DNA from 3 places in the Streptosporangium sp. NPDC051022 genome. Region 3 is predicted to be linked to each of the others. Evidence: riboswitches for the same ligand, from Rfam matches in the RefSeq annotation. Region 3 holds a riboswitch; each other region holds the start of a gene.

Region 1 (3,265 bases), on a different contig from region 3:
CACATCGTGCCCGTGATTCGTACATGGATGGTTTTTCTGTGCCGACCTGGCCGAGATCCTGGCGTCACGCGCCGGAGAACATGCGAGGAGTCCGTGCGGGGGCTCATGAGGAGATCCACCGGGGAGTTCACGAAAGGGGGCCGGAGCTCCCGGAGTCACCGGTGAACGTGGCGGTGGCCGAGGAGTACCTGAGGCTGTTCCACGAGGAGAATCCGGCCGCGGGGCCGGTACGGTTCCGGCTGCGTGAGGTGCGCGCCGAGATCGCGAGGACGGGAACCTACACGCACACGCCGGACGAGCTCGCCTTCGGGGCCCGGGTGGCCTGGCGCAACAGCGGCAGGTGCATCGGGCGGCTCTACTGGAGGTCGCTGCGCGTGCGCGACCGGCGCCGGGTGCGCACGGCCGAGGGGGTCGCCGTCGAGTGCGTGAACCACCTCCGCGAAGCCGTGTCCGACGGCCGGATCCGGCCGACGATCACGGTGTTCGCCCCCGACCGTCCTGGGGCTCCCGGGCCGAGGATCTGGAACGAACAGCTCATCCGCTACGCCGGATACGGGATGGACGACGGCTCGGTCGTCGGCGACCCCCGCTACGTCGGCTTCACCACGCTGGTGCGCAAGTTCGGCTGGCAGGGCGGTGCGGGCACGCCGTTCGACGTGCTTCCCCTGGTGATCTCGATGGGGGACGGGGCGCCGCTGCTGTCCACGGTCCCCGGGGACGCCGTGTTGGAGGTGCCGCTGTCCCACCCCGCCTACCCGTGGTTCGAGCGGCTGGGGCTGCGCTGGCACGCCGTACCGGCCATATCGAGCATGTGCCTGGAGATCGGCGGGATCTGCTACCGGGCGGCCCCCTTCAACGGCTGGTACATGGGCACCGAGATCGGGGCCCGCAACCTGGCCGACGCCGACCGCTACGACCTGGTGCCGCTGATCGCCGGGCATCTCGGCCTGGACACCCGCAGCGACCGCTCGCTCTGGCGCGACCACGCCCTGGTCGAGTTGAACGTGGCGGTCCTGCACTCCTTCGACCGGGCCGGAGTGACGGTGACCGACCACCACACCGAGGCCCGGCGGTTCCTGACCCATCTGGAACGCGAGGAGAAGGCCGGCCGGGTCTGCCCGGCGGACTGGACCTGGATCGTCCCGCCGATCTCCGGCTCCGCCACGCCGGTCTTCCACCGCTACTACGACGCCGCGGAACTGTCGCCGAACTTCGTCAGCCACCCCGACTCGCTCGAACGGGCGCTCGGCCGGCGGCCCCTCACGGGATGAGCCGGGGACCCGGGAGAAGGCGGGGATCCGGGAGGAGGGGTCAGGAGATCAGGGCGAGCCAGCGGGCGGCCGAGGAGTCGAAGGGGGCCGTGGCCGCGGCGACGGCCTCCAGCAGCGTGGCGGCCGAGGCGCGGGCGTTCGCGACGACGTCGGGGGGATAGGCGTAGCGGACGCGGTGCTCCTCGAACTCGTCCTCGTCGTCCAGGAGCACCCGGCCGTCCTCGCGGAGGCGGATCACGTCGAGGTCGAGATCGACCATGGTGACCTCGCCGTCGCTCCAACTCGGCACGGTCGAGATGTCGCAGTAGATCTCCAGCCTGTGCGGTGCCGGGTTGAAGGTGGCCGTCCACCATGACTCGCGGGGGAACAGGAGCACGAAGGGGAGCTCCCAGGTGACCGGGGGCTCGCTCCCCCTGCTGCCGACGGTGCCCGCCGGGCAGCCGGTCCACACCCCGTGCTCGTCCTCGCCGAGGAGCAGGGCCGGGTGGTTCCAGTGCAGGGAGCCGTCGTACTTGCGGTAGACCACCTTCATGATCTCATGAGACATCCCTCAACTTTAAGGCTTGACAGAGATTCATGTATTTCCTACCGTCTAACTAGGTTAAGAGTGTCAGTGCAAAGCCCCGGCTGGCTGGCCGGCAACCCTCGCGCCGCGGCGGGGTGCCCCCGGGGGAAGACCAGGCGGCACGGTGGGCGTGCCGCAAGCGCGGACCCGCAGCGGGTCACCGAGGCATGCCTGGGAGCGCCACATGTCCGAGATCACACTCAACTACGCGAGCCCCGTCGACCTGGACGCCTACGGCCGTTACCGGCCGGGCGGCAGGCCGGGCCTTCGCTACCCCTTCCAGGGGCGGATCACCGACGACGGCACCGGGGAGTTCCCGGCCGAGCCGGGGCGCTACCACCTCTATGTCGCGGCGGTCTGCCCCTACGCGCAACGCGCGGCGATCGTGCGCTCCCTCAAGGGCCTGCAGGACGTGGTCTCGCTGTCCTACGTGGACGACGACCGCGACGGCCGCGGCTGGGCGTTCCGTGAACGGCGCGGGGCCGACCCGGTGAACGGCTTCGCCACCCTCAGGCAGGCCTACGAGGCGACCGAGCCGGGCTTCGACGGGCACGTCTCGGTGCCGGTGCTGTGGGACAGGCGGGCAGGGCTCATCGTCAGCAACAACTTCCCGGACATCACCCTCGACCTGGGCGCCAGGTTCGGCGGCGATCCGGAGGTCGACCTCTACCCCGAGGAGCTCAGGCCCGACATCGACGCGCTCAACGCCCGAATCTACGAATACGCCAACACCGCGGCCGGACGCGTCGCCTCGGCCACGACCGAGGCCGGATACCACGAGGCCAGGCGGCCCGTGATCGCCTTCCTGGAGGAGCTCGACGCCAGGCTCGCCGGCCGCAGGTTCCTGTTCGGCTCGGCGATCACCGAGTCGGACGTACGGCTCTGGCCGACGCTGCTCAGGTTCGACCTGAGCGACAACCCGGCCGCCAGGATCAGCGAGCGCCCGCTGACCGCCTTCCCCAACCTGTGGGCCTATGCCAGGGACCTCTACCAGCACCCCGCCTTCCGCGGAAACACGGACTTCTCCGCGCTCTCCGTCCCCGACGGGGAGACCGACCCCTGGCGGATCCCGGTGGAGCCCTCGCACGCCGACTGGAACCAGCCCCATCGCAGAGCCGCCCTGTGAACCCTGTCAGCGACCCCGTCAGCGGCGCCGTCAGCGGCGCTGTCAGCGGCCCCCTCGGCGGCCGCGGTGGCCCCTTCGGTGGCCCTCTCGGCGGTCGCGGAAGACCCGTGGCGGGCCACGGGGGCGGAGGAACGGCATGAGCGCCTCCATCGCCGTCATCGGCGCCGGACCGACCGGCACCTGCCTGCTGGAGCGGATCTGTGCCAACGCCGCCGAACTGCTCAAATGGCCGTCGCTGGACGTCCACGTGATCGACCCCTATCCGCCGGGCGGCGGCCGGGTCTGGCGTGAGAACCAGCCGGA
Region 2 (3,265 bases), on a different contig from region 3:
TGTGGACCGGCGGCTCGACGTCCAGCATCCCCGCCCTGACCACCCGCCAGAACGGATCCTGGAACTCGGGGTCGTCCGGCCTGCCGAACTCGGCGTGCGTGGCCACGTGCAGGTAGGAGCGGCCGAGCCTGCGGTCGCGCAGCAGCGTGTTGACGTCGGCGTGCCGGGCGACGAGCCACTGGCCGGTCGGCTCGTAGAAGCCGACCGGCCGTTCCCGTCTCAGCTCGGCGTAGACGTCGTAGGGATGGGCGACGAATTCCGGACTCCATGGATCAAAGTGCACCCAACCATGGTAATAGTCCACGTAAAACCGGCATCCTGCGTCAGGAATCGGACCGCTCAGCCCCTGAGTTCCCGGGGGTCCCGGGGTTCCCGGGGTTCTCCAGGTTCCCGGGGTTCCACCCGCTTGCGGGGTTCCGCCCGCCCTCCGGGTTCGCGGGGCTCCCGGAGTTCCGCCCGCCCTCCGGGTTCACCGGGCTCCCGGACGTCCCGGGCTCCCCGGAGTCCCCGGAGCCCGCGACGTCCCCGTCCGCGGCGGCCCGCCGCGCGAGGGCCGACCTGCGGCGCGCCCGGATGTTCAGCAGCTCCACCACCAGCGAGAACGCCATCGCGAAGTAGATGTATCCCTTGGAGATGTGCTGCTCGAGGCCCTCGGCGATGAGCACCACGCCGATCAGCACCAGGAAGGACAGCGCGAGCATCTTGATGGTCGGGTGCTTGTCCACGAACCGGCTGATCGGGCCCGAGGCGAAGAGCATCACGACGACCGCCACGATGACCGCGATGACCATGACGGCCAGTTCGTCGACCATGCCGACCGCGGTGATCACCGAGTCGAGGGAGAACACGATGTCCAGCAGCATGATCTGAACGATCACCATGCCGAAGGAGGTGACCGCCGCCCCGGTGCCGGAGTGGCCGGGACCGTCCTCGGTGTGGCCGTGGATCTCGTGGACGCTCTTGGCCAGCAGGAACAGGCCGCCGAGGATCAGGATCAGGTCGCGCCCCGATATCTCGTGGCCGAAGACCTCGAACAGCGGGGCGGTGAGCCGTACCACCCACGACAGGGCCAGCAGCAGCGCCAGCCTGCTGACGAGGGCGGCCAGCAGGCCCAGTTTGCGGGCGTTGTCGCGCTGCTCCGGGGGAAGCTTCCCGGCCAGGATCGAGATGAAGATGATGTTGTCGATCCCCAGCACGATCTCCAGGGCGACCAAGGTGAGCAGCCCTATCCAGCTCGCCGGGTCGGCGATCCATTCCATCGTGTCCTCCAGTCCTCGGATCCGGCCCGGTCAAAGCACCAGACGATCGGACAGGACCGGAAGTTCCTCCGGATCACCCCCGAAAACTCCTCCCGCCCTCCTCGGGAACATTCCCCGGACCCGTCGCAGCCCTCTCCCGGCCTGCTCATCGCCCTTCCCCCCGGTCCGCCCGCCGTCCCGTGGGCCCCGTCCGCTCCCTCCACCCCGGAACGCCGCGCCGTTCTCCGGACTTGCCAAGCACGGCCCGGCTGTGGGTATAGTCCGATCCGTAGGTCATGAGTGCCAGTGACAAGCCCCGGCTCGCTGGCCGGCAACCCTCGCGTCCGCGGCGGGGTGCCCCGGGTGAGGACCTGGTCCGGCACGGAGTGTGTCGGGCAAGCGCGGGCTCCACGCACCAACGCCGACGGCTTGGGGTCCGATGACCTCTAAGGAGCACCGGCGTGTCCACTCTGACGATCTTCACCTCCACCGCCTCCGCCGTCCCCCAGACCGTCGAGAACACCGCCGTGACCGTCCCGGCGACGCGCGCCTGCGACGACCGCCCGATCCCCGCGGTGCTCGGCGCGGACCTGGAGGTCCCGGTGAAGGGCGGCAGGCTCGTCTCCTACGCCAACCTCGACTACGCCGCCAGCGCCCCCTGTCTGGAGCCGGTGAGCGCCGCCGTCGCCGCCGCGCTCCCGGCCTACTCCAGCGTCCACCGCGGAGCGGGATACGCCTCCCAGCTGACCACCGCCCGCTACGAGCAGGCCAGGCACACCGTGCGCGCCTTCGTCGGCGCCCGCCCCGACGACTCGGTGATCTTCACCAGGAACACCACCGACGCCACCAACCTGCTGGCCCGCAGCCTGCCCTCCGGGACCACCACCGTGGTCTTCGACACCGAGCACCACGCCTCGCTGCTGCCGTGGGCCGACGCCGTACGGCTGCCCGCCCCCGCCTTCCCCGGCGAGGCGGTGCGCGCGGCCGACGACGCGCTGGCCGCGATCGACGGCCCCAAGCTGCTGGTCGTGACCGCCGCCTCCAACGTCACCGGCGAACTGTGGCCGATCGCAGCCCTGGCCCACATCGCCCACCGCCACGGCGCCCGCATCCTGGTCGACGCCGCCCAGCTCGTCCCGCACCGCCGCCTCAACCTGACCGCGCTCGACCTGGACTACGTGGTCTTCTCCGGGCACAAGCTGTACGCCCCCTTCGGCACGGGCGCGCTGATCGGCCGCTCCGACTGGCTGTCGGCGGCCGAGCCGTACCTCAGGGGCGGCGGCGCGGTGCGCGCCGTGAACGACGACGAGACCGAGTGGCACTCCGACCCCGAGGCCCGGCACGAGGCCGGAACGCCGAACGTCCTCGGCGCGATCGCGCTGGCCGCCGCCTGCGACGCGCTGACCGCCACCGGCTGGGACGCGCTGGTGCGCGAGGAGGAGCGCCTCCTGGGCCGCCTGCGCGCGGGCCTCGCGGACATCGAGGGCGTCCACGAGCTGTCCCTGTGGGGCCCGGAGCACCCGCGGGTCGGCATCGTCTCCTTCGTCGTCGACGGGTTCACCGCCCGCCAGGTCGCCGAGACCCTGTCGGGCGAGTACGGCATCGGCGTCCGCGACGGCAAGTTCTGCGCCCACCCCTTCGTCCGCCACCTCCTGGGCGCCAAGGACGGCGGCTGCGAGGACGTGACCGCCTCGGCGGTGCGCGCCTCCATCGGCATCGGGAGCACCACCGAGCACGTCGACCGTCTGATCGCGGCTCTGCGGGATCTCGCCTCCCGCCGCTGACGTGGCAGCATGGGGCATATGACTGAGCCTCGTGCCCAGGGCGCGCCCCGGGAAGTGAACGTGGGGATCGGGGCCGGAGCGGACGCGGTCGCGGCGGCGGGCGGCAAGGAGCTCGCCACCGAGGACATGGTCCTCAACATCGGGCCGCAGCACCCGTCGACCCACGGGGTGCTGCGCCTGCGGCTCACCATGGACGGGGAGCGGATCAGCGCGGCCGAGCCGGTCGTGGGATACATGCACCGT
Region 3 (3,265 bases):
GTCCGCGTTGAACCATTTGACGGTGCCTTGCGCCACTTCCGACTCCTCTTACTGGACTTGAGGACGCCGCCCATTCCTTCGCGAGGTCCTCAATCTCCGAGGCGGAGACATCGCCTACGTCGATCGTCCTCGACCATACCTGTGGGAGACCGTAGGGCAACAGAGTCAACCAGCAAACTACCGCTTTACGGACGCATTCAACACGCAGACATAGTTTTGCTATCACGATTAGTTAGTTAAATATTACATTATATCTCGATGCCACAAATATGAGCTTGCATCACAAAACACGACACCCGCACACGGCCAGGCCGGTGCGGGTGCGGAAATGTGTCCTATGAGTGCCGTTTCGGTGCAGTGAGCGCCTCGGGCCGTCGCCGGCGATCACCCCTCGGTGACCACCGGGAGATCGGGGCTCAGCCTCCGGCGACCGCGGGGATGATGGAGATCTGGACACCTGCCGGCGTGGCGGTGTCGAGGTTGTCGGCGAAACGGACGTCCTCATCACCGACGTAGACGTTCACGAAACGACGGATCTTGCCCGTTTCATCGAGGATACGGGCACCGATCCCCGGGAAGTCGGCGTCGAGCTTCTGGAGAACGTCCCGCAGGGTCTCGCCCTCGCCGTTCACCTCGGCCTCGCCACCGGTGTACGTACGGAGAATCGTCGGAATCCGCACAGAAACACTCATAATTCAGTACCTTTCAGGAGTTCAGGCGACGACCGCGCGGAACGCGTCGAGAGAAGGCCGGATGACGGCGGTGGGACGCGCCTGGCCCGCCACCGCGTCAAGGGTCTTCAGGCCGTCGCCGGTGTTGAGCACCACCGTTTCGCCGTCGGGGTCGATCCGCCCCGACTCCACCAGCTTGCGCAGCACGCCGACGGTGACACCGCCCGCGGTCTCGGCGAAGATGCCCTCCGTCCTGGCCAGCAGGTGGATCGCCTCGACGATCTCGGGGTCGGTGACGTCCTCGACCGCGCCGCCGGTACGCCGGGCGATGTCGAGCACGTAGGGGCCGTCCGCGGGGTTGCCGATGGCCAGCGACTTGGCGATCGTGTCGGGCTTGACCGGCCGGATCACGTCGTGACCCGCCTTGTAGGCGGCGGAGACCGGGGAGCATCCCTCCGCCTGCGCGGCGAAGATCTTGTACGGCCTGTCCTCGACGAGACCGAGCGCGATCAGCTCCTTGAACGCCTTGTCGATCTTCGTCAGCTGGGAGCCGGACGCGACCGGGATGACGATCTGGTCGGGGATCCGCCAGCCGAGCTGCTCGGCGATCTCGTAGGCCAGGGTCTTGGAGCCCTCGGCGTAGTAGGGCCTGAGGTTGACGTTGACGAAGCCCCACTTGTCGCCCAGCTCGTCGCCGATGAGCTCGGAGCAGAAGCGGTTCACGTCGTCGTAGGTGCCCTCGATGCCGACGAGCTTGCCACCGTAGACCGAGGCCATGACGATCTTGGCCTGCTCCAGGTCGGAGGGGATGAACACGCAGGCGTCGAGACCCGCCCGCGCGGCGGCCGCGGTCACCGCGCCCGCCAGGTTGCCGGTCGAGGAGCAGGAGAGGGTGTGGAAGCCGAAGTTCCTGGCCGCCTCGACCGCGATGGCGACCACGCGGTCCTTGAAGGAGTGGGTGGGGTTGCCGGAGTCGTCCTTGACGTGCAGCGAGCGCAGGCCCAGCTCACGCGCGAGGTTGTCGGCCTTGACGAGCTTGGTCCAGCCGGGCGCCATGTTGGGCTTGGCGGCCACGTCGGCCGGGACCGGCAGCAGGGAACGGTAGCGCCAGATGCTGGTCGGCCCCTCGGAGATCTGCTCGCGGGTCACGCGCCCGAAGTCGTAGGCGATCTCAAGGGGCCCGAAACACTCGATACAGGCGAAGCTCGGACCGAGCTCGTAGCGGGCACCGCACTCCCGACAGGACAGCGCGACGGCGGGACCGAAGTCGAGCGAGGTGGTGGATTCAGTGTTCGCGAGCGCCATGAAGCGAGGCCTTTCCCTCATCTTCGTCTGCGACCACCCTGGCCACAGACCGGAATTGGCACCTGTCCCGGTCGACCTCGCCCGATCGCGAGTCATGAACCGGGAGGGTTGCCGGGGCTTCGCAGGGCCGGTCCCTCCACCCCTCTGGATGAGCAATGTTCAGTTGTAAACCTGACACGCAGGTCTCAAGCACTCTACCCCGACCTACCGCGATCCTGACCAGTCGTCTCGCCAGATAAGACAAAGTGTGTCATTTTTCGGACAAGCTTGCCGTCGCAGGTCGGCGCGGAGCGCCGGAACAGGCCCGCGTCCCCGTCGGTCACTGCGGCCGGTCTTGACCGGCCGCCACGACGAGGTCAGAAACCGTAGGCGTCGCCCAGCGCCCCCTGCACATACTTGCGTGCCTGGTGGATGCGGGACTTGGCCGTACCCAGCGGGATGCCGAGCTGCTCGGCCACCTCGTTGTAGTCGAGCTGGCAGATGTCGCGCAGCACCAGCGCCTGGGCCAGATCGGGCTTGTCCGCCTCCAGCGCCTCCATCGCGTCGAGCAGGTCGAGCCGGGAACCGGCGATCACGCTCACCCGGGCGACGTCGGGCTTGTTGAGCAGCGGCAGTTCCTCCGAGCTCTGCTCCGCCGAGCGCCGCTTCAGCGAACGGTAGGTGGTGCGGGCGCAGTTGGCGGTCACGATGTGCAGCCATGTGCTGAACCGCGCCCGTCCCTCGAAGCGGCCGATGTTGCGGGCCACCGCCAGCAGGGTGTCCTGGGAGGCCTCCTCGGCGTCCTGCCGGTAGGGCAGGATCCGCCCGCAGTGCCGCAGCACCTCGGGCTCGATCCGCCGCAGCAGCTCGCCCAGCGCGCGGTGGTCGCCTCCTGCGGCTGCGCGCGCCAGTTCCTCGGTCGTCTCGTCCAGCGCCATCACGAGCCCCCATCAGCGGTCACAGTCGCTCGACATCCTACGGTCGCCGGTTATGTTTGGTTAACCTTCGGGACAAGCCAGTCCTAGGCGAGGGGATCAAAATGAGCGCGACTTTGGTGGCCTCGAACCGCGGCCCCGTCTCCTTCACCCTGTCCGAGGACGGCTCGCTGACCATGCGCAGGGGCGGCGGCGGACTGGTCTCCGGACTGTCCGGGGTGGCCAAGGACCTCGACTTCCTGTGGGTCTGCGCCGCGCTGTCCGACGGGGACCGCAGCGCCGTACGGCTGGCCCCCGGCGGCCGCCTGGACCGGACGGGCTACGACACCGGCGCGCTGCGGATGCTCGACATCCCCGCGGCCACCTTCCACCGCG

The links. A riboswitch is a leader RNA that binds a small molecule or an ion and turns the genes downstream of it on or off. The one in region 3 is predicted to bind S-adenosylmethionine.
Region 1: it holds a riboswitch for S-adenosylmethionine, as region 3 does, so the genes downstream of both, AB0N02_RS14715 (glutathione S-transferase C-terminal domain-containing protein) here and thrC (threonine synthase) in region 3, are expected to answer to the same signal.
Region 2: it holds a riboswitch for S-adenosylmethionine, as region 3 does, so the genes downstream of both, AB0N02_RS17645 (aminotransferase class V-fold PLP-dependent enzyme) here and thrC (threonine synthase) in region 3, are expected to answer to the same signal.

What each region holds. Positions count from the first base shown of each region.
Region 1 is NZ_JBFBCF010000007.1:31,347-34,611, reverse strand. Features, by position in the region: gene AB0N02_RS14725 (nitric oxide synthase oxygenase) at 162-1,271, shown strand; gene AB0N02_RS14720 (DUF402 domain-containing protein) at 1,312-1,818, opposite strand; SAM riboswitch class IV at 1,871-1,984, shown strand; gene AB0N02_RS14715 (glutathione S-transferase C-terminal domain-containing protein) at 2,021-2,962, shown strand; gene AB0N02_RS14710 (FAD/NAD(P)-binding protein) at 3,099-3,265, shown strand, end outside.
Region 2 is NZ_JBFBCF010000009.1:110,032-113,296, forward strand. Features, by position in the region: gene AB0N02_RS17635 (cytochrome P450) at 1-283, opposite strand, end outside; gene AB0N02_RS17640 (TerC family protein) at 324-1,259, opposite strand; SAM riboswitch class IV at 1,531-1,646, shown strand; gene AB0N02_RS17645 (aminotransferase class V-fold PLP-dependent enzyme) at 1,766-3,022, shown strand; gene AB0N02_RS17650 (NADH-quinone oxidoreductase subunit D) at 3,041-3,265, shown strand, end outside.
Region 3 is NZ_JBFBCF010000005.1:362,093-365,357, forward strand. Features, by position in the region: gene AB0N02_RS12760 (cold-shock protein) at 1-36, opposite strand, end outside; gene AB0N02_RS12765 (MoaD/ThiS family protein) at 417-692, opposite strand; gene thrC (threonine synthase) at 714-1,976, opposite strand; SAM riboswitch class I at 1,991-2,131, opposite strand; gene AB0N02_RS12775 (RNA polymerase sigma factor) at 2,333-2,893, opposite strand; gene AB0N02_RS12780 (trehalose-6-phosphate synthase) at 2,995-3,265, shown strand, end outside.